Linked DNA regions of Fulvivirga ulvae. The protein of the gene in region 1 interacts with the protein of each later gene in a pairwise test. Links are inferred from orthologs where the notes say so. Each region holds a gene or a part of one and is shown on either strand. Other genes may lie near its edges. The genes, in order: rlmN and ftsZ.

Evidence for each region.
Region 2: the proteins of rlmN (region 1) and ftsZ interact in binary tests that used the Escherichia coli proteins (3 or more experiments, as listed by UniProt). The link is inferred for Fulvivirga ulvae from one-to-one orthologs.

The regions. Positions count from the first base shown.
Region 1 is NZ_CP089981.1:3,373,072-3,388,474, forward strand. The notes cover bases 612-3,396. They hold rlmN (dual-specificity RNA methyltransferase RlmN), read right to left. Parts: upstream 2,635-3,396; coding sequence 1,588-2,634; downstream 612-1,587. Other genes in these bases: LVD17_RS14240 (rhomboid family intramembrane serine protease), read left to right, coding at 612-1,389; LVD17_RS14250 (acyl-CoA thioesterase), read right to left, coding at 2,677-3,108; LVD17_RS14255 (hypothetical protein), read left to right, coding at 3,295-3,396. In the rest of the region: LVD17_RS14235 (rhomboid family intramembrane serine protease), read left to right, coding at 1-460; more of LVD17_RS14240, read left to right, coding at 466-611; more of LVD17_RS14255, read left to right, coding at 3,397-5,268; LVD17_RS14260 (DUF456 domain-containing protein), read left to right, coding at 5,468-5,941; rnhA (ribonuclease HI), read right to left, coding at 6,398-6,859; LVD17_RS14270 (MarC family protein), read right to left, coding at 6,859-7,428; LVD17_RS14275 (aminotransferase class V-fold PLP-dependent enzyme), read right to left, coding at 7,471-8,535; aroQ (type II 3-dehydroquinate dehydratase), read right to left, coding at 8,528-8,962; site-specific tyrosine recombinase XerD, read left to right, coding at 9,118-10,017; LVD17_RS14290 (DUF4407 domain-containing protein), read left to right, coding at 10,248-11,300; LVD17_RS28485 (hypothetical protein), read right to left, coding at 11,322-11,453; LVD17_RS14295 (quinone-dependent dihydroorotate dehydrogenase), read left to right, coding at 11,649-12,680; LVD17_RS14300 (FtsK/SpoIIIE family DNA translocase), read left to right, coding at 12,891-15,344; outer membrane lipoprotein periplasmic chaperone LolA1, read left to right, coding at 15,389-15,403.
Region 2 is NZ_CP089981.1:500,924-516,508, forward strand. The notes cover bases 11,789-14,755. They hold ftsZ (cell division protein FtsZ), read right to left. Parts: upstream 14,082-14,755; coding sequence 12,495-14,081; downstream 11,789-12,494. Other genes in these bases: LVD17_RS02235 (hypothetical protein), read right to left, coding at 11,789-12,009; ftsA (cell division protein FtsA), read right to left, coding at 14,125-14,755. In the rest of the region: LVD17_RS02205 (sensor histidine kinase), read right to left, coding at 1-1,443; LVD17_RS02210 (hypothetical protein), read right to left, coding at 1,753-2,634; LVD17_RS02215 (fibronectin type III domain-containing protein), read left to right, coding at 2,892-5,585; LVD17_RS02220 (endo alpha-1,4 polygalactosaminidase), read left to right, coding at 5,701-6,759; LVD17_RS02225 (DUF4197 domain-containing protein), read left to right, coding at 6,878-7,678; LVD17_RS02230 (TonB-dependent receptor plug domain-containing protein), read left to right, coding at 7,987-10,062; more of LVD17_RS02235, read right to left, coding at 10,156-11,788; more of ftsA, read right to left, coding at 14,756-15,432; LVD17_RS02250 (cell division protein FtsQ/DivIB), read right to left, coding at 15,531-15,585. UniProt on the Escherichia coli protein: Essential cell division protein that forms a contractile ring structure (Z ring) at the future cell division site. The regulation of the ring assembly controls the timing and the location of cell division.

The DNA.
Region 1 (15,403 bases):
AAGTGATGTTACTTCTTATGTTATTGAACCAACTCCGGATCATTTCTCAAGATTTGCAGATGAACATGATCAATATTTCAACAGCAAAGTGTATGACTTCGCCAATGATTTTTCGAAGAACCCGGAAGATCCTTACTACATCAATCAAAGTAAAGAAATTGTTAAGGGAACCTATCAGAGTTTGCTCAATGGAAGCAGCATGCTAGGGGCATCTGGAGCTATATATGGAATATTAATGGCTTTTGGGCTCCTTTTTCCTAATACACAGCTTATGCTGCTTATACCTCCGATTCCGATTAAAGCAAAATATTTAGTATTGATTTTAGGAGGTATAGCATTATATTCGGGTTTAAATAGAGAGAGTGGTGATAATGTAGCCCATTTTGCTCACCTGGGGGGTATGATATTCGCCTTTATTATGATCAAGATCTGGCAGCAAAGCCGCGATAAATTTTATTAGTAGTTATGAATGGTGGTGGATTTTTAAGCGATTTTAAGAATGCCTTTAGCAGGCCAAACAGTGCTCATACGCAACTGATTATCATCAATGTGGTAGTTTTTCTGTTTTTGGCGGTACTTAATGTATTCTCCTCGATACTGGATTTTGAAGGGGTATTTGCTTTCGTATACAATCAATTTAGCATACCACCTGTTTTTTCAGAGTTTATAACCAGGCCCTGGACAATCATTACTTATTCTTTTTCGCACAGTTTAAGCGGCATATTTCACATCTTGTTTAATATGCTGGTATTCTACTGGTTTGCGAGGCTGATCATAGAGTATCTTGGGAGTGACAAAGTAATAAGTTTGTATGTATTGGGGGCGCTGGCTGGTGGTGTGGCCTACCTGCTTGTATATAATCTGGTGCCTTTCTATGCCAATCAGGCGCATATGTTGAGTGGTATGGTAGGGGCGTCAGCAGCAGTATATGCGGTGGTGGTTGCAGCCGCTACATTAATACCCAACTACACGTTTTTCCTGTTGTTTCTTGGACCGGTCAGGATAAAGTATATTGCAGCATTCTATATTGTATTGTCGTTTTTGGGTTCGGTAGGCACTAATGCAGGAGGTAATATTGCTCACCTTGGAGGCGCGCTGATAGGATATATATTTATCAAGCAATTACAAAAAGGTAATGACTGGGGTGCATGGGTGCTTGCTGTTATCAGGTTTTTCAAGAGCTTTTTTGTAAGACAACCCAATATAAAAGTCAGCTACAAAAAGGGGCCATCTTCCAAGTCAAAGTCAGGCTCTTCATCATCGCGCCAGTCATCATCAAAGGCATCGCAGGATGAAATAGATGAAATACTCGACAAGATATCTGAACGGGGATATGAAAGCTTAACCAAGGAGGAAAAGCAGAAGCTTTTTAACGCCAGTAAGAAATAGTTTTTGGACTGAAGTTTGACCCGGTATTAAAAATACCATTACATTAAGGACCGTCCTGCCGATGACGGCAGGAGGGAGTGATCTCTGAAGAGTACAGATATTAATTTTGGAATCCGAATACTGAGATTACTCCCACCGTTCACTGAACACTGAAACTCCCAAAGTGCTACTGCTTTTTGCCGATTGCTGACTAGACTATTAACTCTTATTAGCCAATTGTCCGCAGGCTGCGTCGATGTCCTTACCACGACTTCTTCTGACTTTGGCTACAATGCCGGCGGCTTCAAGCTTGCTTACGTATAAGTTTAGCGCATCTTCTGAGGCTTGCTGAAATTCACCATCGTCGATGGGGTTGTATTCGATCAGGTTTACTTTAGAAGGGATAATCTTGCAGAACTTTACAAGCGCATCCACATCTTTTTCCTTGTCGTTGATACCTCTCCATACTACATACTCATAAGTCACCTTGCTTTTGGTTTTGTAGTACCAGTATTTGAGTGCATCACCAAGCTCTTCAAGTGGACTTTTTTCATTGATAGGCATTACTGCTGAGCGTGTATCATTGATTGCAGAGTGCAGGGAGACGGCAAGATTGAACTTTACCTCATCATCAGCGAGTTTTTTGATCATTTTAGGTATGCCCACGGTGGATAAAGTTATCCGTCTGGGGGACATTCCCAGTCCTTCTGGTTTGGTGATCTTTTCGATGGATTCGATGACGTTGGCATAGTTCAAAAGCGGCTCGCCCATGCCCATAAACACAATATTGGTCAGCGGTCTGTTGAAAAACTGTTCGCTTTGGTCTTTGATTGCTACTACCTGATCGTATATTTCGTCGGCATTCAGGTTACGCATGCGTTTTAGCCTTGCGGTTGCGCAGAAATTACAGTCGAGGCTGCAACCTACCTGTGATGAAATACAAGCAGTAATCCTCTTTTCTGTAGGGATCAATACTGACTCTACGATCATGCCATCGTAAAGCTTTACGGCATTTTTGATGGTACCATCGCCACTGCGCTGCATCTGGTCAACCGCAATATGGTTGATCGTAAATTCTGATTTTAATTTCTCTCTGGTCGACAGCGATATATTGGTCATCTGATCAAAATCTTTGGCAGACTTTTTCCATAGCCACTCGTATACCTGTCTGGCTCTGAAAGCTTTATCTCCGATTTGTACGAAGTATTCCGTTAGCTGTTCCAGGCTAAGTTGCCGAATATCTCTTTTCTCCGCTTGCTCTATCATAAATGCAAAGATAAGTAAAATGTGACTGACACTGACAAAAGATCATGCCTGCAGGGCGTTTAGCAATGCCTCTGGAATGGTTGCTATTTTCCGTTGCTTGTAGTCCATGCAAACTATCCCGGTTTTTCCTACGGCCACTTGTCTACCTGTTTGTTTATTTTTAATACCGTAATACATATCGAAGCCATATTTGCTAAAGTCGTCAGTAGCGACTTCAATAGTTAAGCTATCTCCAAAAAATGACTCTGACTTATAAACTATGGCTACATCGCTTACAATTATCCCAACATGGTTATCCAGAGTAAGCTCATCTTTATAACCCATCGATCTCAAAAAACGGAACCGTGCTTCATGCATCAGAGTCAGGATACTGTCATTGCCTACATGTCCGCCATAGTTTAAGTCATTTACCCTGATGGAAAGTTCCGTTGTGAACAGCACCTTATCAGGAAAGTTAAGTTTGATCCTTGCCATATGCATTGTTTTGATGTGCTGCGAAGATAGATCGGGAACAACACTCCACAAAAGTGTTGATTTGATTTTATGAAAATAGCCTGAAAGCATGTAACATGGCTAATTAAGGTTGCAGGAATAGTCCTTGCAGTAATGTTAGGGAGAGTAGAGGAATTTGTAAACTATAAACTTTAAATATTTATTGCTATGAGACATTTTAACATAATGGCTACTATTTTGGCAATGGTTATGTTGTCATTTGTTGTTAGAGCCCAGGATCCTCACATAGAGGTTACGCCTAGCCCCTTGGAGGTACATGGTGACAGTGTAAAATTCACCGCAACCATCACCATGCCTAAGGATAAGGTGTTTAAGAATGAAGGTACTTTTATCATCCGGCCAGAGTTGGGTGGCACCCAGTTTGAGCCAATTAAAATTTCAACAAATGATCTTGGTACTGATCCTAATAAGAACGGATTTACAGTTACTGTAAATGGAAGCGTCTATTTTGTGGAGGATATGATAGGTAATGATCTTGAGATCGAAAGTGAGTATGCGTACAAGCAAGGTAAAAAAGAGAAAGAATTCAGCGATGTAGATGAACTGGGAAAATGCTGCATAACTACCGGAACGCTGTTTTCTACCAACGGGCAGTATGAATACATGAAATTTGACTATACACCTGCCAGATCTACCCCACGAAAAGTTGTAGCGCAAATTAATTTTCCTATTGATGTGGCAAAATTCCCTGAGGATCAATCGCGGGATCAGATCAATGTAATTGGTGAATACCTTAAAGCAAACCCGGAGGCACAGATTACGATCAGGGGTTTTGCATCACCTGAGGGGCCTGTAGATAATAACAGGAGGCTTGCCGAAGAGCGATCAGTAGTTGCTAAAGACTGGCTGGTAAGTGCTTTGAAGAGTGAGGGCTATGGACAATATATAAACCCACAATCTATTGAGGTTGAGTCTACCACGGAAGACTGGAAAGGCCTGATACAACTGGTAAGACAGTCAGATGTTGATCAGAAGAAGAAAACAGAGATACTCAATATCGTTTCCACAACACAATCTTTAAAGGATGCCGAAGACAAACTCTACAAAACCATAGGTAATTATGATGATGTAGAGAAATTTATGCGTCCGCTCAGGCGGGCAACCATAGTGGTAGCTTCGGAAAATGCTACAAGGCAAGGTTACAGCGCCGCACAGATCGACTCAGTCACCAACAAAGTAAATAAAGGAGAAATACCGCACTCTTCGCTAAAAGATATATTTAATCAGGAAGAGTATCTACAGGCTTATGTACAAAACGATGCCGAGCAGGGCAAACTAACGCTTCTGACTAGCTACATGACAGTTTACCCTTCCGATACACGTGTATATAGTGACCTCGGTGCCTTAACTGCGGTTGATTTACATAAAATTGACATTATAGGTGGTGATGATGCACTGGCCGGTGTTGGCTTTGACAGGGACAAAGTAGATGTGGATACTGAATTTGATATGGACGAAGACAAATTCAAGTTTAAATATAAATTCAAGGAAGAGGATACCACGGATCCTGAAAAAGTTAAGGTTAAAGTTAAGATGAAGGATATTGAAGAAAAACTAAAAGAAACTGAAGGTATCCTGACCCGGGCTTATGAAGCAGAGCCAACTAATTTTGTTACGCAAAATAACCTTGGTGCATTTTATCTGACTACTGGTGAATATCATAAAGCGAAAGAATACCTTACACAATCGGCCAAAATACAGGATAGTGAAGGTGTCAATTATAACCTTGGCGTGTACCATGCCCGAATGGGTAACTACGAAAAAGCCGCTGAGTATCTGAACAAAGTGAAGAATGTCGAAGGCGTAGAGTACAACCGAGGACTGGCAAGGCTGATGACCGGAGACAATGAAGGTGCCCTGAAAGATTTCCAGGATTATGCAAAGGCCAATACGGAGTATGCTATTGCCCATTATCTGACAGCAGTAGCTGCTGCGAGAACAAACAGTGAGCAGACGATGTACAAAGAACTTGAACATGCCATAAACAGGGACAGAAGATTGGCCGATGTTGCCGAAGAGGATCTTGAGTTCAGAATGTATTGGGACCATGACGAGTTTGAGGATGCCGCTGACGACGACTTTACACAGTTAGCCGAGGACGAATCAGATAATGACCAGTAAATAAAGTAATAGTGTAGTATTAGGCTGATCAGAAAATATCAGACTAATTAAGTCACACCGGGCGTTGAGAGTGTTTGGAATTAAGTGAAGACACCACGTCCGTGTGACTTATTTTTTTGATATACAGAAGTGCTCTTGTTAATTTTTATATGGGGGATACTTTTCAGGTTACAGGCTTTTGAGTTAATTTATCAACTCAATGGATGTGATTTTTATTATTATAGGAGCAATACTCATGCTGATGGGGATCATTGGCTCAATACTGCCGGTGCTCCCCGGGCCGCCATTAAGCCTGGTAGGCCTGCTTTTTCTTCAATTTCAGCAAGAACCACCCTTTACCACTAATTTTCTTTTATTCTGGACTACCATCACCATTGGCGTAGTGCTGATCGATTATTTTATTCCTGCCTATGGCACCAAGCATTTTGGTGGAAGTAAGTATGGTGTTTGGGGAACATTCATAGGTTTGGTCGTGGGGTTGTTCTTTGCTCCGTTTGGCATTATACTGGGACCCCTTCTGGGAGCACTAATCGGTGAGCTTATAGCAGGTAAAAATTCTAAACAGGCATTTAAGGCAGCCGTGGGCTCGTTTGTGGGATTTCTGTTAGGGACACTTCTGAAGCTTTGCGCCTGCCTGATGATGACCTATTATTTTGTCGATGCACTTTTATAACCTCATTCAATCCCTCTCCTTAATACACCATGAAGAAGTTAATTCCATCATATAGCATAATTGCGCAGCCAAAAGGGAGATGATTTCTCTATCTGAGGGTGCTATCAGCAAAAGGTTTAGCCTTTTGTTACTTAATCAAGGAAGAAGCAAGTCCTGAATGGGTGGAGTTTATACGGTTTGGCAGTATTACCACTGTCAATGCTTCTGAACAGTTAAGCTTTACGAAACTTTCGGAAGTTTAGTAAAGCCGCTGTTTAGTTCTGTTAAGTTTCCGGTATAAAACAGACGGCAGATGACCTGTCAGGTGACAGGTCGTGGGAGGAGGAGTTGAGGTTTTAGCAACATCAAAATCCCCTCTTGAGTGTCGAAGAGGGTATTCAGTCCAGAGAGAACCTGCCGATCGGCTGTTGCGGGGTGAGGTTGTAGACCCGCAAGCCAAAAAGCCAGGAATAATCCCTACTGGTTCTCGTATCCGGTATCGACTTTAAGGTTGGCGCCTTCAGCTGCACTTACAGCCAGCTCATCACATCTTTCGTTTTCGATGTTGCCCGCATGGCCTTTTACCCAGATAAACTTTACTTTGTGTTTTTTATACAGTGGAATGAACCGCTGCCAGAGATCGACATTGGCCTTGTTTTTAAACCCTTTCTTCTGCCATCCCCATATCCAGCCCTTTTCTACGGCGTCTACTACATATTTGGAGTCAGAATAGATCGTTACCGGCGTTCCCGCTTTTTTCAGTGCTTCGAGCCCTTTGATCACTGCCAATAGCTCCATTCTGTTGTTAGTAGTGTTTCTAAATCCTTCTGACAGCTCTTTGCGATAGGCTTTGCCATCGACTCTGGCCATTAACACAGTACCATAGCCTCCCGGGCCGGGATTGCCTTTAGCAGCACCGTCTGTGTAGATGGTGATCATTAAATAAGTATGTTTTCTTTGAAAATTTTAACAGCTATAGCCAATAATATTATACCAAATACGCGCCTTAAGATGGCGAAACCTGATTTCCCCAGCTTTTTTTCCAGCCAGTTGGTCGATTTCAACACTATAAAAACAAAAATGAGATTGATAACGATTCCTACCAGTATATTAGGTGTTTCGTATACCGCCCTGATAGAGAGAATGGTAGTAAGCGTACCTGCGCCAGCAATAAGCGGAAAAGCAAGGGGTACGATCGATCCTGCGCCATTGCTACCACCCTCATCGCGAAACAGAGTGATGCCGAGTATCATTTCCATAGCCAGTACAAACATGATAATAGCACCGGCTACTGCGAAAGAACCTATATCAAGTCCGAATAGCTTTAGGATGGACTGTCCCAGGAATAGGAAAGCTATCATCAACATCCCTGAGATTATTGTGGCTCTGCCTGAGTGTATTTTGCCTTCCTTTTTGCGAAGGTTAATCACAAAAGGCACTGATCCCAGGATGTCTATGACAGAGAAAAGAATGAGTGTAACGGAGAAGATGTCCTTGAAATTAAACATGTTGCAAAGCTATAATAAAATAGATGTATGAACAGGAGATATCTATTGTAATATATTCTTTTTTAAGAATTTTTGTAAAGCTTTCACCTCTTCTTTTTTCAGGCTCGGAAAGTTAGCGATCCTAAAAGTGGAGTCTTTTAGTTCACCATAGCCATTGCCAAGAGTTATTTCTTCTTCCTCGGCTTTTTTCTTAATTGCCTGTACATCTTCTGCTGTTCCTTCGAGTACGATCACCGTTTCTGATCTTACATTCTTATTACTTATATGCAGAGAAAAATGTTCACTTTCGGAGAAAATGGCTTCATAATTTCGCAACCTCTTCCTAAGCTTTTTTTCGATCTTGCCTATAGGCTTCCTGTTTTCCATAACACGCATAAGCAAATAGATGCCCAGTACGTTTGGGGTGTAAGGGGTTTGAAACTTTTTAATATTTTCAAGAATGAAGTTGAGGCTGTTGTAATGGCGACTCTCGCGGAGTTTTCCTGAACGCTCAATGGCTGAAGGGGAGCATATCATTATCGCGAGGCCGGCCGGCAGACCAAAGCATTTCTGTACAGAGGCGTACCAAATGTCTGCCTGGCTGAAGTCCAGGTATATGCCGGCCATAGAAGATGTTGCATCAACAGCTATCAGATGATCGGGATACTTCTTTCTCAGTTTAGCTATACGGGGTATGTTGACTTGCGTGCCGTTGGATGTTTCATTTTGTGTAATGCATATCACTCCGGTTTCAGAGGAGAGATCCATCTCTCCGGTTTTTAGTTCCTGTTCGGGGTCAAACTGGTAGCCGATAGCCTGGTACTTTAATTTCCTGGTATAGTCAAACCATTTTTTACCAAAGGCACCGTTGTAAAAATGATAACTGTTAACATCGATTAACGACTGGGCAATAATTTCCCAACACTCAGTGGCAGACGAAGTGAAAAGCACCACATAATCTTCCGGAATGTGAAGCCTTGATTTCAGCAAATCAATAGTTTCTTCACAGATTTGCATAAAAGCCTTGCTCCGGTGGTTAAGGCTAAGAATCCCCTGCTTATAAGCATCCTGTACATATTCCGGAATATTTTCGTCTACTCTGGAAGGTCCGGGGTAAAAACTAATCATTGCTGTTGCCTTTATTGATCAGGTAAGTTAGTGCCAGCAGGTACCCTTCAAGTCCAAGGCCTGAGATCATACCTATACACTCTTTGCTGATAATGCTTTTATGTCTAAACTCCTCACGAGCATAAATGTTCGAGATATGAACTTCGATAACCGGAGTAGTAACAGCCGCTATAGCGTCGGATATGGCCACCGAAGTGTGCGTATAAGCACCGGCATTGAGAATAATACCTTGATAACTAAACCCCGTCTCCTGAATTTTACCAACAATTTCACCTTCTATGTTAGATTGGAAATATTCAACATCTATATCATTGAAGTTCGATTTTAGCTGGTTGAAAAAAACTTCAAAGCTTTGGTGTCCGTAGACTTCAGGTTCCCTTTTGCCTAGCAGATTGAGATTAGGGCCGTTGATAATGATGATTTTCATTGAGTATAATTAGCTTTCAGTATTTTATCTCTGTTGTTTAAATTGGCCTAGGCCATTATTCTCCTTTGATATTTTTGATGATATTTTAGGAGTGAAGCATAAGGCCTATGCTCATTCTGAAAAAAATAATGCACCTTTATGTCGAAAATTGAATCATGAACTGGGACACCTGTATCAACCAATTTAAGAACTACCTCAAGCTTGAAAGGTCACTTTCCGAGAACTCCATCGAAGCCTATGTTCATGATATCGTAAAGCTAAAACAGTTTGTGGACTTGTCCAATTTAGAAGTTGGCCCCTTAAATATTAAAGTTGTGCACCTGCAGAACTTTCTTGAATATATCAACGAGCTGGGGATGACAGCGCATAGCCAGGCTCGCGTGTTGTCCGGGGTCAAAGCCTTTTACAAGTACCTGATGTTTGATGAGCTTATTGATAATAACCCTACAGCGTTGATCGAAGGGCCAAAGCTTGGCAGGAAGCTGCCTGACACGCTAAGCTACCACGAGATAGAGCAGCTTTTTGAAGCATTAGACCATTCCACGCCCGAAGGGCAGCGAAACAGGGCTATGCTTGAAGTGCTCTACAGCTCCGGACTGCGCGTTTCCGAGCTTATAGACCTGAGGCTGTCAAATATTTACACGGATATTGGTTTTTTAAGGATCATAGGTAAAGGTAACAAGGAACGGCTGGTGCCAGTGGGAAGGGATGCCCTGAAATACCTGAAAATATACATTGATGATGTCAGGGTACACCTCAACATTGCGTCTGGTCATGAAAACTATGCCTTCCTCAACAGGAGGGGGAAAAAGCTCACACGTGTAATGGTGTTCACGATCATTAAAAATCTGGTGAAGAAAGTCGGCATGAAGAAAACCGTAAGCCCCCATACCTTCCGTCATTCTTTTGCCACCCACCTCATAGAAGGTGGTGCCGACCTGCGTGCTGTACAGGAAATGCTCGGCCACGAGTCCATTACTACCACGGAAATATACACCCACCTCGACCGAGACTACTTGCGGCAGGTAATACAGGAGTTTCATCCGAGAAGCTGAGTTTTAGAGGTAATCGGTAGATCAGTAGGCAACCGGCAAGAGGCAGCAGGCAAATAACTCTACGAAGTAAACCAACCCTCAGCAACCAGAAAACCGTACACTTCGATGTTCAAAATAGTACACTTTACATGTCCTCGACGTAGTTCTGTGGTGTGGGGCTTGGTTTTATGCGTTGGCATATATGTTGAAGGCGTTTCGAAATAATATACTCTCAACAGCGTTTTATCTTCATGGAAAAACTTAAAGTATTTTTCTGGCGGTGCTCAGGGGCTAACCTTGCTTTGCTAAAGCGGTGCCCTACGGATTCCACCAAGTATGTTGGCATTGGAGCTACCATATTCTTTACAGGTATTTTTGCTGCTCTTGCGGGTGGTTATGCTCTTTATACGGTGATGGGCAATGTGTGGTGGTCGGCACTTTTTGGAGTGGTTTGGGGCTTGATGATCTTTAACCTGGATAGATACATTGTGTCTAGTATGAGGAAGGAAGGGCGCTGGTGGAAGGAGCTGCTGATGGCGACTCCGAGGATTTTGCTGGCGTTGTTGATTTCGCTCGTTATTGCCAAGCCATTGGAGATGAAGATCTTTGAAAATGAGATTAAAAGTGAGCTGACAGTAATGGAACAACAGTTGTTTTCGCGACAGGAAGGGGAGGTGAAAAGCAGGTTTGAGACGGACAGGCAGCAGTTGTCCGATGAGATAACGGCTTTGAAAGCGGAAATAGCAGATAAGACAGCTACCAGAGATGAGCTGCGGCGGATAGCCAGGGAGGAAGCGGATGGAACCGGAGGTACAGGCAAACGCAACCCCGGTCCCGTGTATAAAATAAAAAAGGAAAATGCAGACAGGGTGGATGCGGAGCTGTCAGAGCTAAAGGCAAAGAATAATGAACTGATAGCGCAGAAGCTTACCCGGCAGCAAAAGATAGATGAAGTGTTGAAAGGAGAAATGTTAGCCATGGAGCGGCAAAGCCTGGATGGCCCTGCGGCTCGTATGGAAGCCCTTGACCGTCTTACAAGCCAGAGTGAAGCTATATACTGGGCCAATCTTTTTGTGATACTACTTTTTATAGCTGTAGAAACCGCCCCTATTTTTGTGAAGCTTATTTCTAACCGGGGGCCTTATGATAACCTGCTGAAAATAGAAGAGCATGGTTTTGACGTGCAGCAGATAGAAGTAATGGCGGAGGTAAATGCCCTGATCAAAGAGAGAGCCAAAGACCTTTCCATGACAGAGAAGGAATTCATTATAGACAGGCTGGATGTACGGTTAAACAGATCATAACCGGACTGGAAGTGCTTCAAGTCATTTGTATTCTTCCCTAACTTCATCCGTATTGGCGTAGCATACAGGACTGCTGTTTTGCGGATGGGTATTCGCTGACTTATTACTTTTAACCGGTGTTTTATTGTCTTTATTTTTCTTTTGTTTATTCATATTCTGTGTTGACCTGTAATTCAAGATAACTGGAATTTCTTTGAATTAAAAGTGGAGGATTAAGACATTTACCTGAATTGACAGAAAAGGCGTTTTCGGATTGATCTTATTACCCTGATAAGACTGTAATGTTAAGGCCTCTAAAGAAGAAAAAAACTATATCTTTGCAGAAAATTTCCCAATCAATTGATCGCCGTGTATAAATTTCTTTTACGCCCCCTGTTTTTTAATTTTGACCCAGAAAAAATACACCATTTTACCTTCGACATGCTTAAGTCGGTTGGCAAGGTAGCCGGTATGAAAGCGCTATGGCGTAAACTTTATAGTGTTGAAGATAAAGCCCTGGAGAGACACTATTTCGGGCTTACCTTCAAAAACCCGGTAGGCCTGGCCGCAGGCTTTGATAAAGATGCGAAATTGATCGATGAATTGGATTGCTTTGGTTTTGGGTTTATAGAGATAGGCACGGTAACACCAAAGGCACAACCAGGCAATGATAAGCCGAGGCTATTCAGGCTCCCTGCTGATCAGGCCATCATCAACCGGATGGGCTTTAATAATGGTGGGGTGGAAGAGGCTCTTGGGAGATTGAAAAACAGGAAGTCTTCAGTGATTATTGGTGGCAACATCGGTAAGAATAAAGTTACTCCCAATGAAAATGCCTTTGATGATTATAAATATTGCTTTGAAACACTATTTCCCGAGGTTGACTACTTTGTGGTGAATGTAAGCTCACCCAATACCCCCAATCTTCGGGCACTTCAGGACAAGGAACCACTTACACAACTCCTGAGCGGATTGATGACACTGAACAACCAAAAAGAAAAAAAGAAGCCGATCCTCTTAAAAATTGCTCCCGACCTGACAGATAGCCAGCTTCAGGATATTGTTGATATTGTAAAGGAGGTACAGCTTGATGGGCTGATTGCCACTAATACTACCATTTCCCGAGCAGGACTGAATACCTCAAAGGAGAAAATAGAGACTATTGGTGCGGGAGGGCTGAGTGGCAGGCCACTTCGCGAAAGGTCCACCCAGATACTGAGGTTTCTGCGAAGCAAGCTTGGCAAAGACTTTCCTATCATATCAGTCGGAGGTATTATGTCTCCCGATGATGCTATCGAAAAACTACAGGCGGGCGCTTCGCTTATCCAGGTCTATACCGGGTTTATTTACGAAGGTCCTGCGCTTATTAAAAAGATCAACAAAGCTTTGTTGAGACAGTGAAATATTAAAGAGTAACAAGCTGAAATACAAAAAGAAAGGCTACTCTAAATAATTCCCTTATCCGGTCGTTCAAATACTCCGGATTTTATTAATTTTAATATATAATCTATAGTTTCAGCGCTCTTGTGATTTTGAAAATCCTGTGCACCGAATACATTTTTTGCATTGGTCGGGGCGTTATTTTTTTGTTAGATTTGTCTTTTTTAAAACATGGCCAAGAATACTTATAAATCAAACACTTTTAAGCAATCCAAAAAGGAAAAGAGTAAGAAGAAGCTGAAGATTAACTTTGGTTTTTTGAAGGATAAAAGATTCCAGCTTACTTTTGGCTTCTTCCTTTTGATCAGCTCGCTGTTTTTGTTTACAGCGTTCATTTCATACCTTTTTACAGGTAAGGCTGATCAAAGTGTGGTTGAGGCGATAGGCCAGACAGGTATGCTGCAATCAGGGCGTGAAGCTGATAACTGGCTTGGGCTTTACGGGGCATTTATTTCCCATTACTTTATATTCAGATGGTTTGGCCTGGCAGCATTCTTCACACCCCCATTACTGTTTTTAATTGGCTACAGGATAGTTTTTAAAAAGGAGATCATATCCATATACTCTACTTTTGCCTTTTGTCTCTTTTTTACACTTTGGTTAAGTATTTTACTTGGGTACCTTGTATTTAGCTCAGAGGGGGTTTCTGAGTGGGGTTTCCTTAGCGGCGGTATTGGCTATCAGCTTTCTATCATACTTGAAGGACTCATTGGCTGGGGTACACTTCTCTTGCTCATATTTTCCTTGTTGGCTTTTATTATTTATTTCTTCAATGTAACTACAATCCTGGACTTCAAAGGTAAGGTAAAGGAGGGCGTAGAGGGGCTAGAGAAGGAAGTTGCAGAAGCCAAAGGAGCATTGACTGATGATGAAAGTATTGAAGGCTACCCGGATCAAGAGGATAACTGGCCTGTAAGTGAGCAGGAAATCATAACGCCTCCGAAAGAGAATAACAACAATAAAAAGGAGATCGTATTAGAACAAAAGCCCAGGGATGAGGTGAGAAAGCCGGAATTTGAGCTTGATGTAACTATCCCCGAAAAAGAGGAACCTGCTGATGAACCGCTGTTCTCAGTGGAACAGGACACCGAAGAAGAGGAGAAGGTTTCCACACAACAGAATTATGACCCAACGCTTGACCTGAGCTCTTATAAATATCCAACGATTGATCTGCTGGATGATTTTGATTCCGGGAAGGTGCAGGTAACCAAAGAGGAACTGGAACAGAACAAGGACAAGATCATCGAGACACTGGTCAATTTTAAGATTGGTATCTCCAGTATCAAAGCTACCATAGGCCCTACCGTTACACTGTATGAAATAGTGCCCGAGGCCGGGGTGAAAATCTCCAAGATCAAAAACCTTGAAGATGATATAGCTCTCAGCCTTGCTGCTTTGGGAATCAGGATTATCGCACCTATTCCGGGTAAGGGTACTATAGGTATCGAGGTGCCAAATAAGAACAGAGAGATGGTTGGTATAAAATCAGTACTGTCGACTGAGAAGTTTATGCGAAGCGACAAGGAGCTGCCTGTTGCTTTGGGTAAGACCATTTCAAACGAAGTACACGTGATTGACCTGGCCAAAATGCCTCACCTCCTGATGGCCGGAGCTACCGGGCAAGGTAAGTCAGTCGGGCTCAACGTGCTTCTGACTTCACTTCTGTACAAAAAGCATCCGTCTCAACTCAAATTTGTGCTTGTTGACCCTAAAAAAGTGGAACTAACACTTTTTAATAAAATAGAGAGACACTTTCTGGCTATGCTGCCTAATAGTGCTGAAGCTATAATCACCGATACCAAGAAGGTGGTGCACACATTGAACTCTTTGTGTATTGAAATGGATAACCGTTATGATCTTCTTAAAGAGGGTGGTGCTCGGAACCTTAAGGAATACAATGCTAAATTTATTAACAGAAAACTGAATCCTGAAAAGGGGCACCGATTTCTTCCATATATTGTTCTCGTAATTGATGAGCTCGCAGATTTAATGATGACAGCAGGCAAGGAGGTAGAGACGCCGATAGCCAGGCTTGCACAGTTGGCAAGGGCCATAGGCATTCACCTGGTAGTAGCTACTCAAAGACCTTCAGTAAATGTAATTACAGGTATTATTAAAGCTAATTTTCCAGCAAGGCTATCATTCCGGGTAACATCAAAGATCGATTCCAGAACTATTCTTGATACAGGTGGGGCAGATCAGTTGATCGGACAGGGAGACATGTTACTGTCATTGGGCTCCGACATTATTCGTTTGCAGTGCGCATTTGTAGATACGCATGAGGTGGAAAGTATTTGTGAGTATATCGGAGCGCAGAGAGGCTATGAGTCAGCCTATATGCTGCCCGAGTTTGAAGGAGATGATGATAGCTCCGGGGTAGGGGAAGTAGACCTGTCAGATCGTGATGCACTTTTCGATGATGCGGCCAGGCTTATTGTCATGCACCAGCAGGGGAGTACATCTCTGATCCAGAGAAAATTGAAATTGGGCTATAACCGTGCCGGCAGGCTTATAGATCAACTGGAGGCAGCAGGTATAGTAGGGCCGTTTGAAGGAAGCAAGGCAAGAGAAGTGTTGATTCCTGACGAATATAGTTTGGAACAATTATTGAATGATCTGAATTAACTAACTTTGCAAACTATATTTTCAATAGAGTAAATAACAATCGAATGAAAAACATCACT
Region 2 (15,585 bases), 2.9 Mb from region 1 along the record:
TAGCAGACGTAACCCTTCCTGATCCAAGTCCTTATCACAATCTTCAGTTAAGATCTGTACATATCCATCTATTATTCTTAACGGTGCCCTAAGGTCATGAGCTACTGAATATGAAAATGACTCCAGCTCTTTATTCAGATTATTAATCTCCTCCTCATACTTTTTTCGATCGGTTATATCAGACGATAGTACAGTGACTCCAACCACTTCGCCATCTTCATTCCTTATTGGGTTGTAACGAGTTTCAAAATAGTTACGCTCTAATTCACCATAGGTATCTACCACCGTAAGGCTGTCACCATTCATGGCAATTTCACAACTTTTTCGAGCTTTTTCCTTATCTTCCTCTACAGTAATAGAATCCAGCATTGATTCTCCTCTCCGTACAGTTGTACCGTATGCCTTATGTGTAGCTTCTGTAAAGGCACTATTGAATGTCAGATATCTGAAATTTTTATCAATTGAAAATATAAGCACATCTTTATGACTTTCTATACTAGACTCCAGAAGTACATTTGTTAATCTTACTTCATATTCGGCTTCCCTTCTCCACCTATCCTTTTCATTCAGCGAAAATGCTTCAAACCATATAAGGAAAACCAATATAACAATAAGAGCTACAACTAATATTGCAGCTCCAAACTCTACAGAAAAAGAATACTTCCAATCCAGATATAAACGGACATAACCTAAAAATCCTGGAATAATTATACCTAGCGGTATTAAGATCCTGCTAATAACCCCTCCTGCAAAGGGACTGGTTATCTCCCTCATGAAACCCCGGTCATTGTAAAAGAACAATACTGACAAGCCAAACATAAAAAAGCATATGGCCGTATGAATTGACATAGGTACATAAGCCAAAATGCCATAGAATTCTTTCACTTTATACATGTATCCAAAAATAGAAAAAAGTGCTATTAAGGACATCAATAAAGCCAGGGCCTGAAATATATACACCGCTTTCCCTTTACGCCTGGCCAGGAATATAATAATGCTCCCCAGGATGAAATTAATAGCTGTATTCGGAGCCATTCTGCTTGGCAAATTGTAATAATCGTCTGCTCTGATCTTATCGAAAAACAAAACATGGTCTATCTGAAACGAAAAGTTAAAAAGGTAACCAATTAAAAATAGCAGTGAAACAATGAAAACTGTGAAGCCAAGCCAATAGCCAGGAATCGGATACCTCCGTGTAATAAATAAGGAAGCCGTAGTAAGCATGACAAAGTTTGTGGCGGTAAGTGGATTCATAGCTGCCAGCTCCGGGATTGGCCTTTTAATAAGTTCAATGTCGAACTGCCATCCAAACAACACCAGCAAACCAATAGCCAAAACCGTCAGAATACAATAAGTGGCGGTGGTTTTTAGGGCTCCATAAAGAAAGGGTTCTCCCGATGAAGTAAAAGAAAACCTGTCTTTAAAGGAGGTAATTGATTTCATTTCAAGATACGCTTAGCCCGAACATTTTAATTTAAACTTATTTACCTTCCATGAATTGTAGCAATCATAATTACAAAGGCCGTTAAACTTTATTAGGGAAATACTCGAAAAATCTCACCAGAGCCATTCTGATCTACACTGGCAGATTCCCCTCATTATCTAAAATTATAAAATTTTAGTATAAGAAAGTAAATTTCATAATACCAAAAAACAAATTTTATTACACATGTTGCTAATGTTGATCACATAACAAACTAGAAATCAAAGACTTTATCTATCCGAACATAACCATCTCCTTCTGGCAAGTATTTATGTCTTAAAAGTCATTTGATAACGTTCCCTGGTGTAAATTGTTATCAGGATAATTGCTGCCAGAGGAAGCATGGCATGTGGTAAGCGTACAGTAAATTCAAACCACCATTGATGAAGAGAAGACCAAAAGAAGTCGGCATAAACATTGGCTGTGAGACGAGCCGTGGCGGTAAGGAAACCCCAGACAACCATATAGTACAATGCAGGTCTGGCACACAAAGGAATAAAAATAAGTACTGCAACTATAAAGTCTAAGAGGCCGGCTATAAACAGGAGGCTGTGTGCTACAGCTTCACTAACATACAGTGTATTAATCGTCATGTCTACAAATGATCCTGGTCGTGGATAGTAACCTATGGCATATAAGCCATGACAGATGAAAGTGAGTGCTACAATTACCTTGGTAGCTGTAATAAAATGAGCAAGCCTGACCTCCCGAAAAACAAGAACAAACAGCAGTATTGGGGTTGAAAACTGGATAGAATACTCGAAAAACTGACCGATGTTAAAAAACTTCTCTTTAGTATATAAAAAAGCTAGAAAGATCAATGAAAAAGCTCCTGCCAGAATTACATACCCCCAGGCCGGTTTCAGCTTATGTAAAAACACACTGATAACCGCACATAAAAGATAAAAGAGTCCATTCAGCCTGATCAAGTCCTGAATTACCGTATCTGTTGCCGGGCTTGTCACATAATCAACCCAGGAAATTGGCATGATGAACTCTATAAAACCTTTCAATAAGCTTTCATCCCATAACAAGGTTCTAAATGGTGCATCCCAAAATAAGTGCTGATATGCGCGGCTTATAAAAATCATAAAACAGATCCACTGGAATAGTTTTATGACCTGAGTTAGCTGATAGGGTCTGCCATTCATCTTTAGAAGGTTTTAGGTTGGGGGTGAAAGTAGGAAAAGATGAACAGCCTCCTGTTAAATTGAGATTACTGTTTTGTTTGCGTTTCGTTACCTGCCTCACAGCACCTAACTTCCATGAAAATACAAACTATTAATTCTCAGCGATTTGGTTATTTGGCACCATCAGACAGGTTAATCATATAGTAAAACCGCAATAAAGATCGAGTTACATCTAAGTGCGTTCTTGGGTCAACTTAAAAACCAAACCTCAATCAACTATGACCAAATTCAAATCTAAAATTTTGATCTCGGTGGTACTGCTCTTACTCAGTACACACCTATGGGCTAATACTGATAAGTATCGCCTTACTATTCGGGACAATCCGGCTACCTCTGTGGTTATTGGCTGGAACCAGGTATCGGGATCTAATCCTGTTGTCTATTATGGAAAAACAGACCATGGTACAAGCTGGACAAACTACCCGTTCAGCAGTTCCCCCAGCCGCCAGGTATCTTACCGGGGCATGAACAGTCAGTTTGTGAGACTTACAGGACTTGACCCTAACACAGCGTATTACTTTGTGATCAGGGATAGTCAGGGGACAAGCCAACGTTTTTGGTTTAAAACTGCCCCCGATGACCCAAATCAGCGACTTTCATTTATAGCAGGAGGAGACTCAAGGAACAACAGAACGCCAAGAATCAATGCTAATAAGCTGGTAGCAAAATTAAGGCCTCATGCTGTACTTTTTGGTGGTGATATGACTGCCAATGGCACAGACAGTGAATGGAGGGAATGGTTTGATGACTGGCAGTATACTATCGGCTCAGATGGCAGGATGATCCCCATCGTAGCCACAAGAGGCAATCATGAAAGCTCAAACGACATGATCTATAACCTCTTTGATACACCAAGTTCAGAAGTATACTATGCCATCACTTTTGGAGGTAACCTGATAAGAACTTACACCCTCAATACTGAAATATCTATCTCCGGTAATCAGACTACATGGCTGCAAAACGACCTTGCCGCCAATTCAAATATAACCTGGAAAATGGCCCAGTACCATAAGCCTATGAGGCCTCATGTTTCATCCAAAGCTGAAGGCAATAACCAGTATGCCAACTGGGCAGACCTGTTTTACAACAACAAAGTAAAGCTGGTGGTAGAGTGCGATGCGCATACCGTTAAAACCACCTGGCCCGTAAAACCGTCGAGTGGCAGCGGAAGCGATGAGGGCTTTATACGTGACGATACAGGAGGCACAGTGTACACAGGTGAAGGCTGTTGGGGTGCACCATTGAGAACCAACAATGACAATAAATCATGGACAAGAAACAGTGCCAGCTTCAACCAATTCAAATGGGTGTTTGTAGACCAAGCCAAAATAGAGGTTCGTACGATCAAAGTGGACAATGCAAACCAGGTTGGCCAGGTAAGTGACAACAATATTTTTACACCACCTGCCAACCTCGATATTTGGAATCCAAGCAATGGGGCTGTGGTAACAATCACTAACGACAGTAATCCTGATGGAGGTGAAGTAACCGTGAGCTCGAGAGTTAACAGCACCAACGATGACGTGGAGGAACACCAAAATGGCAGCATGTACATGAACAGTTCGGATATTGAGCTGGTATACGATGGAAGCAGAGGCAATCAATCTATTGGCTTGAGATTTCAGGGACTTAGCATTCCCCAGGGAGCAACTATTCTCAGTGCCCATGTGCAATTCACAGTAGACGAGACCAACAGTGGCAGCTCTAACCTGACTATTAAAGCGCATGATACGGATAACGCTCCGGCTTTTTCGACATCAAGCTATAACGTTTCTTCAAGACCCACCACTTCGGAGTCGGTAAATTGGTCACCATCAGCCTGGAGCAGTGTAGGGCAGGCAGGCTCATCTCAAAAAACTCCTGATCTGAAAAATATTGTGCAGGAGCTGGTAAACAGAAACGGCTGGTCTCAAAGCAGCGCTCTGGCCCTTGTCATCACCGGTACGGGGGAACGTACAGCTGAAGCATACGACGGAAGCTCTGCCAGTGCTCCGGCTATCTATGTAACCTACAGCACCGACGGCTCAGGAGATCCATCTTCACCTGAGGTACTTACCTTTGCAAAAGGCATTAGCAACGGCAATGATGACGCCGAAGAATCATCTTCAGGCTCTATGTATCTCAATAGCTCAGACCTGGAGCTGGTATATGACAGCCATATGTCGGCTGGTAATCAAAGGATTGGCCTCCGTTTTACGAATGTCACTATTCCGCAGGGGGCTACTATTGAAAAAGCCTATGTTCAGTTTACAGTAGATGAAACGGCAAATACCAGCGGTTCAAAAACAATTTATGGAGAAGCCACCGATCACTCGGGTGCCTTTACCTCAGGATCATTTAATATTTCTAACCGGCCTGTGACTTCTGCTGCAATAAGTTGGAATCCACCGGCATGGAACTCAACAGGAGCTTCCGGCACAGACCAGAGGACTTCGGACATCTCACAAATCATTCAGGAAATAGTCAACAGGAGTGGCTGGAACCCTGGCAATGCACTGTCTCTGATATTAGCCGGATCAGGAAGAAGGGTGGCAGAGAGCTACAACGGTTCCTCAGCCCAGGCTCCACTGCTGGTAATCGAATATACCAGTGAGGCCACAAATGCCCGCGTTGCTTCTGATCATACGGCTACAGACAATGAGAGCACACAAGTCAGCCCATTGCAAGATCGTGACATACCTGTATTTCCTAATCCGATAACCGACTTATTGACTATTGACTTAAGAGGTGTTGAAGAAGAAAAGATTGTTATGGAGATTTATTCCCTCAAAGGTGAAAGAGTAATGGCCAATGCTTTGATCAGCAATCAATCCAACAGGTTTAACCTGGAAGCATTACCAGCCGGAGCTTACCTTCTAAAGGTTATAACTCCTTCATCAATAGTAAAGCAGGTCAGAATTATAAAGTATTAACCCAAAAGAGCCACCATATACGCAGCATGGTGGCTCTTAATCTTCCTTAAAGAAATTTCAAACGCTATTTACATACCATTACCACCGTAGACCACGTTAGGCAGTAAAAGTTAAAATGAAAAACCAGTTCTTTCTGCCTCTTTTAATCATAACATGTGCTGCCTGTCATGATGAAGACCTACAGGCGCCGCCATCACCACTAAACATTGACTACCGACAGGAAATGCGTGATTATGTAATAGGCATAAGCCAATATTCAAAAGCCCTGCATCCGGATTTTCTCGTCATCCCCCAAAATGGCATTGAACTCGTTACTGATAACGGCGAAGAAGACGGAAGCCCTGACAGTGATTATTTAACAGCCATAGATGGCAACGGACAGGAAGACATGTTTTACGGTTATGATAATGATGATGAAGCAACACCATCAGTTGAGAGTATATACCTGATGGGTTTGCTTGATGTATCAAAAAATGCAGGCAATACAATACTTACCACGGACTATTGCTCTACCGAGGCTCATATGGATGACTCTTATACTCAGAACGAAAGTCATGGCTATATTTCGTTTGCTGCAGACCAGCGCGAGTTAGACAATATACCCTCCTATCCTATTTCAATTCATGGTGAAAATGCCGAAATAATCACCATATTAGGCGAAGCCAAAAATTTTCTTTATCTCATAAACCCCGGCGAATTCACTTCGAAAACAGCATTTATTGAAGCAGTGACATCAACAAACTACGATTTACTGATCATGGATCTATTCTTTACAGATGGTTCGGTTTTTAGTGCTTCAGAAGTTGAACAGCTAAGAAGCAAAGCCAATGGAGGGAAGAGGCTGGTGATTGCTTATATGTCTATTGGCGAAGCAGAAAACTATCGATACTACTGGAACAGTGAATGGAACACCAACAAGCCTGACTGGATGGATGCCGAAAACCCTGATTGGGCAGGGAATTATAAAGTGAGATACTGGGAGCCCGAATGGCAGAGTATAATCTACGGAAATGACGGCTCATATCTAAAAAAGATATTAGATTCCAATTTTGACGGTGTTTACCTGGATATAATTGATGCCTTTGAATATTTCGAAAATATTGGCATACTAAACACGCGATACATTAAAAGTCAGAAAGTAAGTTCAGGAAAAACACAGGTTACTTCGACGTGATTAAACTGCATAAAGAGGTACCTGAATGTAAAATCATACCTTCATTAAATGATGGGTATGGTTTTTGTTTTGCAGAATTAAAACTAACTAGAGACGCGTTATTTAAATTTCTATCTGTATGAGACATTTTTTAAAAATCTTCATTTTTTCATCTTTCTTTTTCTTCATTTCATGTGACGAGCTAGACAACGGACTCACAAACGGAGAGATTGTCGCAGGCTTAAAAGAGGCTCTGAATGTTGGGCTTGACAACTCCGTAACCACGGCATCTTCTGTAGATGGATATTTAAAGAACGAAATCATTAAGATTCTGCTTCCTCCCGAAGTTAAATCTCTACAGAATACTATTCAAACCGGATCTATTAATTTAGGTTTTACCAGTGTGCCTTATAGCACTATTCTGAATGCATATGTAGCCCTTAACCCTGACATTAACAGTGATCCTTTTGAAGAGCTTATAGTAGCTATGAATCGCGGTGCTGAAAAAGCCGCTGATAAGGCTCTGCCAATTTTTGGTGATGCCATTGTAAGTATGAGCTTTGATGACGCTTTGGGCATACTTCAGGGTTCTGATACCTCTGCAACACATTACTTCTATAGCAAGACCAATCAGGCATTGTTCAATGCTTTCCAGCCAGATGTGAAGAGTGCACTTGACCAGACTGAGGCCAATGCCATATACACGAGCATCGTAGGCTTTTTAAATTATGAGTACAATACCGGGCTGGGTACAGTTAAGGTGAGCGATTTTATCAATACATCGCTTCCCGAAACTATTGATGGCTACGCTACAGAAAAGGCCATAGATGGTTTGTTTTATCTGATTGGTAACGAAGAGACCAAGATCCGGCAAGACCCGTTCGCCTGGGGAAGCAGTATAATTGAAAAGGTCTTTGGAAGCCCCGAAGCTCAGGGATAAAAAAATATTGTAAACTAGTAAAAGCGTACCATAAAAAGTACGCTTTTTTTATCTTCGGATCATCACCACTTCCCACGTAACTACCTCTAAATGATCACCTTAAAATACCAAGCCTCATCAATCAAATATTTCCAAAAATTCCATTATATAACATAATTTATACAAAAACACCCAAAAAGAAAATTACCGGTTAATTCTTGTTTCTGAACTTTCATTATTATAAGTTTCGGGTTAAAATATTTTTTAACTTTTAGCAATTATATTTTTTTAAAGGACATCTTCCTTATCCCTAAAACACATCCCATATAATGAAAAAAATCTACTTACTTACCTTAAGTATGCTGGTTACACTATGTGTAACTGCTCAGGACATTGACAGTGCATACTTTAATATGACTTTGGAGGAGCTTATGAATATTGAAGTTACCACCGCCTCCTTACAGTCAGAATCGATGCTTAAAACACCGGTGCCTATGACGGTGGTTACCCGTGAAATGATAGACGCCATAGGAGCACGAAATATCAAAGAAGTATTAACTACCTATGTACCAGGCTTCACCGCCGTAGAAGACCACAATGAAATGAATGTCAGCATGCGCGGCATATACGCCTCTGCTCAGCAAAAAATACTTTTTATGGTAAACGGACACAGGTTAAACTCTCGGGCATACTCTATGTCCAACCCCGATTACAGCATAAGCCTGGACAAGGTCAAGCAAATTGAGGTTGTGAGAGGTCCCGGCTCTTCTATATACGGTAACGTTTCACTTACAGCAGTAGTAAACATTATCACGATCAAAGGGTCGGAGCTGGATGGCACCCAGGTAAAGGTTGCCAGTGGAAACCATGGGCAGCAATACATATCTGCTGCTGCCGGTACCGGGCTCGGCGTGGATAAGGATATCCTGGCCTGGGGCTATCATTATTCTGCCGAAGGTGAAAAAAGAGATATTAATGCGGCTGATGACTATAGCTCAGCTACAACAGAAGATGGTGTGGCATATCTCGGTGCCGTGCAGGGTGATTATGATATCGGCATTCAGGCAACCATGGGTAAATTCGACATTTTCTTTAATACGACCAAGGGAAAAATACAGCAGCCTTTCACCGATGGTGGCGGCACCGGTGAAATATATAACAAGAATGATTTTGACGACATCTTTGGCGAAGAGCCCGGCCTGGGACAGGAAATGAGGCGTGTAAAAGTGGGCTACACCAGTACTTTCTCCAAATCGGTAGATTTTAAACTTGATCTTTATGGTGATAACACAAAGGTTTTAGGACACCTGATAGCATCGCCCGTTAACCGTGTCAATTCGGTAGTAGCCTGGTGGGACCGTGACCTTGGCGGTATAGCTCAATTTACATTTCACTACCCAAAAGGGAACGTACTGATAGGCACTCAGGTAGATTGGATGAATGTATATGACAGTTTTCTGGCCACATCTGCTAATGGCACCGGCATTTTGGATACCTTTTTAGATACGGCCACACCTTTGATGGAGGAAGGAGAGGAGATCATATACTCTGGCTTTACACAATGGAAACACAACCTCACTGATAACCTTCTGGTCAATGCTGGCTTCCGCTACGACATTAAAAACCGACATGAAGGTGACAATGTGGATGCGCTTAGTCCCAGGTTGGCACTTATTTATGAGGCGAGTTCATCGCATAATGTCAGGCTTTCTTACTCCAAGTCCTTTGTAGATGCCCCTTATTGGTACCGCTACAATAGTCTCCCCTCTTATTCAGGCTCAAGGGATTTGCTGCCTGAGAACCTGCAGGCGTTGCAGTTAACGCTGGACTCAAGATTGTTATCTTCAAAAGTTTACAATAATATCAACTTCTTCTACCAGTCTCTGACTGATTTTATTTATCGTGATCCCGAGGCTGGCCCCGAAGACCCTAAATATAGAAATGCCGGGTCATTAACCAGTTGGGGAATAGAGGAGCAGGTAAGAACAAAAGTGGGTAATCTTGATATACTTGCAAATGCCACCTATCAGCATGCGATAGATGCCACGGACTACGAAGTGGATGATTCAAAAATATCGAATATCCCCTCTTTTACAGCTAATGTGATTGGTACTTATTATTTTTCAAACAGGGTATTTTTTAACGTTGGCTTAAAATATGTCTCCTCACAGTTTTCTCCAATCACCGCTCTGGGTTCGGACTCAAGTGTACCTGACAACTACACGGATGCGGCTTTTGTCATCAATACCGGACTAAATGTAAAATTCAATGACCTTGTGGTGGACCTGAGAGTAAAGAACATTGCTGATACCAAATACTATCAGGGTGGCAGTACCCGCTTTGCTTATCCTCAGGAGGGCAGATGGATTACTGCTTCTTTGCAGTATACTTTCAGGAATAACTAACTAAACGTGTTGTGCAAAAGACCTGTCGGGGGACAGGTCTTGGGGTAGAAATACAAAGTTTAAATCTCCGGTCGTGAATGACTGGAGATTTTTTTATTTCCCGATGGCTTTAATTACTCTGTCCTCTTGTATTAACACATCTCTCATGAGGAGGTTATATGGAAATGTCTTGTGCTTAGACAATTTAAACGCCTCCTGGATTTTGGTCAAGGAGTTCGCAGTCACTAGAGAAAGATTCAACTCGTAGTCCAAACCACAATCTTTAACAAAGTCGTCAGAAAAATCAGGAGCTATCAATAATGACTTTATCACTTTATGACCATTCTTTTCCGCAAGTTTCATATAAGATTTTAGCTGGCGCGAAACAGAGCTAAATTTGTTATACCCACTTTCTTTCACCGACTTACACTCCACGAGTATCAGATCATCGTTACCCATATTGAGCAGAATGTCAATTTTGTCTTTAGAGGTATTGATTTGCTTTCTTAAATCTTCATCAACCGAAAATCCAAGGTTCGAAAATATTTTCTTCGTAAGTGTTTCAAACAATATCCCAATCTCCGCCTCTTTTACTGTAATTCCATTCTCTTTTAATGTACCCAAGTCTCTATAGCCAATGCTAGAATAGTTCTCCAAATATAAATTTTCAGCATCCGTGTAATTATCAAGGATATTAACAATTACATCTCCCCGAGTCTTTATATCTCTTTTTTCACAGAATTTACAGAGTTCAGCCTCCGGTATAATCTCTAAAACATCTATAGGTTTGATATTATAATCAAGCAAATAGCTGCTTTTCATGACATTTTCATCTTGCAACTCAAACTCATCTTTCAGTAGCTTATTAACTTTTGGAATGGTCTCTCCAAGTTCAATAAGCAGTTTCTCATAACCGTCAATCGATATTCCTACTTTATCATCCCTCTCTATATCTTCAAAGTAACTAACAAGGTTTGCTAACTTATCTTCGATGGTGACTCCTTTAAGGGGTGTAACTATTCTAAGTTTATTGTCGCACAAATCATTGATGAATTTCTTCTTTTCGGTCAGAGTAACACCTTCTTTATGTATATCGTTAACCAGAACACCCGTAAATGAAATTCCCTCCTTTATTATACCCTTCATCTTACTGTCCAAGTCTTTCCGCCAGTCCATATTGTGCTTTTTACAAATCATATTAATTTGTGGCTCCCTAAGCTGGCGCAGCACCCTTCTGAAAAATTTATCAGCTACGTTTTTACCTTTAACCTTTCTTAGTACTGAAACTACCTCGTCCGCTACATAAACCATATTTGTCTTTTTGGAGTAAAATATGATTCCGAGGTTTTTGAGTTCGTTAATAATGGTATCTATATCCATCTGCTTTACAGAAACTACCATATAATTGATAAGCTTAACTTCCTCGTTTGATAACTCAAGTTCTCGGGCTAGGGTATTTAGCATTGACTGTTCATCAGAACTTACTTTACATTCCAAATTGTTTTCCAAATCATTGTTTAATGCCGTATTTACACATGCCCTGTAAATTTGGTAGTCACGCTGCCTTATCGGATCTAATTCGGATTTTTCATCGTCTATTTGTGACTGAAAAATCTTTGTGTTCTTAATTAATTGCTTTAACTCTGTATCATACAAACGCGATAACCAATCCTGTTTCATAATGCAGTTACCATCCCTTACTAAAATATCCGTAAGGATATCTATTTGAGAGGTTGCATTTAAAAATTCCTGCTTTACATATTCTGCAAATTCATCAGTAACCAGATTAAATACTTTTGAAATATTAATACTGTCCATGGCCTTTAAATCACCCCCACTAGCATCATTAAGTATCTTATCGACTTCTTTTGTATTCTTAGGTTTCTCTGCAACAATTCCATCAATGATTTTAAGGAAGGAGTTTTTCTCAAAGGAGTTAAGGTTGTCCAGTATCTTTTCAAGTTTCATAGCGTAAAGGTTTTGGGTGTTTAAGCGATTAAACAAAATACAAATGTCCATTCACAAATCCATGTAATTGCTCAAAAAACGAATTTTAGCACTAAATCACATATTCAACTTTCCAAAAGCCACATTTTACTTTCCGAAAGGTCCCTATTGATACTTTTTTTGATGCTAATGGGATAAAGAGAATGGAGTACTGTTAAATGATGCGGAGTACACAATTGCCGAGGGGTTCTCTTCAAGAGACATCCATCAGGAAGTAAAAACAATGATCTTTGATTCAAATAAAAGAACCTGGCAAAGGCCTGCCTGTCCAGAGGAAGGAACATGTTAAAGAACCTGTCTGGGAACAAGAAAAAAACCTCCCGGGCGCACCCGGGAGGTCTCACGTTTAAAAAATGGCATCACAGCACCGGCCGAAAAATTTACAACCAACAACCACTACAATTGGGAGTAAGCCGGTTCTATGCTGCTAATGCCAATCAGTAGTCTTAATCTACATTATCATGCAGAAATCTGTTGTTACCTAAAATCTGGTTATCATCATTCAGATTATACTTAGACACATGTGCTTCGGATGAATGGGGTACATTTTGCAAACGCACCTCTCTTCTTAAATAAGCGGGCACATCCAGCTTTTCTTTAAATTCATTGGCATTCATCTCAGACTTATTCAAGCCTTTCAGTTTTTGAAGTCTTTCCTGTGCTTTTTCCTGAAGCCTGTCTTTAGTACTTCGGATATCCATCATACCATCATCATTGATGTGCTGATCAGTATCATTTTCATCCATAATCTCAAACTCTTCTTCCAACTCTGAGAAAAGTCCGTCGTCTCCATCGTCATCGGTTGCATTTACCGGGCTCGTGAATGAATAACCTCTTTCCTGAGAGTTACTTGATGAATTACCATTGTTATTATTCCCGGAAGAAGGCTGATCAATTTCTCTCTTGGTTATTTCACCCTGAGTGTTATTTACTGAGTTATCGTTGGAGAACATATTGATCTGCTTATTCGCCTCAAGGTCATACACCTTTCGCTCTACCTGCTGTTGTTCCTTCTCCAGCTGCTTTTCTTTTCGTCTGTTTTCAGGCAGATAGGCCTCGTCATGGTCGAACCCCGTGGCAATTACAGTCACTCTGATGCTATCTCCCAGATCAGGATCCACACCGTGACCGAAGATCACCTCAGCATCGTCACCAGCCTGCTCCTGGATGTACTCGGTAATCTCTGTAAGCTCATCCATTTGTAATTCAGCCTGATCCCCTGAAATAATGGACAGTAATATTTTCTGAGCTCCAAGTATATCTCTGTTATCCAATAATGGAGAGGCCAATGCCTCTTCAGCAGCCTTCCTCGCTCTGTTTTCTCCTTTGGTTTCTGCTGATCCCATAACCGCGGCCCCTGCATTGTGCATTACAGTTCGCACGTCCTGAAAGTCGACGTTTACATAACCCGCAACTGTTATAATCTCCGCAATACCTTTAGCTGCTGTTGTTAATACATTGTCGGCCTGTGCAAAGGCATTGCCAATGGAGAGGTTACCATGGATCTCTCTCAGTTTGTCGTTAAGTATAACCAATACGGTGTCGCAATTCTCTTTCAGCGAATTGATCCCTATTTCAGCCTGAGTGGCTTTCTTTTTTCCTTCAAAGCCAAAAGGAGCTGTAACTATACCTACTGTAAGTATGTCCATTTCCTTGGCTATGCGGGCGATTACCGGTGCAGCACCAGTACCTGTACCCCCGCCCATTCCTGCTGTAATAAATACCATTTTGGTATCATTGCCCAACAGGTCTCTTATTTCTTCCTTGCTTTCCAATGCAGCATTTTTACCTACTTCAGGATTAGCTCCTGCTCCCAGACCTTCGGTAAGGTTAACACCTATCTGGATCTTACCCGGCACGGCGCTGGTTTTCAAAGCCTGAGAGTCGGTATTACAAACAACAAACTCTACATCTTTGATGCCTTGGTTAAACATGTGGTTAACAGCGTTACTTCCACCGCCTCCCACACCGATCACTTTGATGATCGACTTGTGGTGCTTTGGAATATCGAATTTGTATGCATTTTCAGACATAACTATTTAAAATTTAGTGGTTGCAAAAATTAATTCCGGATCGTTAATACTCGTTTTTTCCGTCTAAGTCATCAATTAACAATCCCTTTGTTTTGTTAAGTATTTTACTGAAGAAGTCACCGCTTCCGGTTTCCTTTTTCTTTGTCCCCGGCCTGTTATTGGCCGCTCTAACCTCCTTGTACCTGTTTTCCCGTTCGTCAAGGGCTCTAAAACCTGAAAGCACAAGGCCAACGGAAGTAGCAAACATAGGGCTCTTAACAGCATCCATTTTACTTCTTCCCAGGTGCTCATTAGGGTATCCGATCCGGGCATCCATCCCTGTCATATACTCTACCAGTTGCTTAAGTCCACTCAGCTGGCCACCACCACCGGTGATGACAATACCACCTGCCAGCCTGTTTTCAAAGCCAGAGGTGATGATCTCAGTATGTGCCAGCTCTATGATCTCCTCCATTCTGGCTTCAATAATATGAGCCAGGTTTTTAATGGATATTTCCTTTGGAGCCCTATTTCTGATACCAGGTATGGAAACAATCTCGTTGGGGCTGGCTTCTTCCGCAATTGCTTTACCAAATTTCGTCTTCAGCAGCTCTGCCTGGTGCTGCATCACCATGCAACCCTGCTTAATGTCTGAAGTAATGATGTTACCTCCGAAAGGTATCACCGCGGTGTGCCTTATTATGTTATCATGGAAAATAGCAATGTCAGTAGTACCACCACCGATATCGATCAGGCAAATGCCAGCTTCTTTTTCCTCATCGCTTAATACGGCCAGGCTCGAAGCCAGGGGTTCAAGGATAAGGTTTTCAATTTCCAAACCTGCACGTCTTACGCATTTGTTTATGTTATTGATGGCATTTGTCTGAGCCGTAATTACATGAAAGTCCGCCTCTAGTTTTACACCCGACATCCCTACCGGATCTTTAATACCGTCTTCATAATCTACCGTATAGTCCTGTGGCATAACATGTATAATCTCACTCCCGGGAGGAATTACGATCCTGTACATGTCATTGCTCAATCTATTTATATCTTCAATGGTGATCTCATCATCATTAGAGGTTCTTGTGATGCTGCCATGATGTATAGAGCTTCTGATGTGCTGACCGGCAATACCTACATTGACTACTCTGATATCGATGCCCGATTGATCTTCAGCCTCCCTAACCGCCTTTTCAATCGCGTTTACCGTTTTATCAATATTGGTTACTATACCGCGGATAACACCATCTGACTCCGCTTTGCCCATACCAAGAACTTCAAGCTTCCCAAACTCGTTCTTGCGTCCCACGATAGCGCAGATCTTCGTGGTACCAATGTCAAGTCCGACTACTATTTTGTCATTTTCCATGGTTGTAACTATTTATTTATTAGTGGTTGTTTCTCTTTTAATTTGCGGATTTCATCTTACCCTTTTCAGTTATCTTACCGTAAACCGTCCAGCTGTAACTATTCCGCAATTATTTGTCCTTCATACATTAAATTCACTCTTTCATAAGTGTTC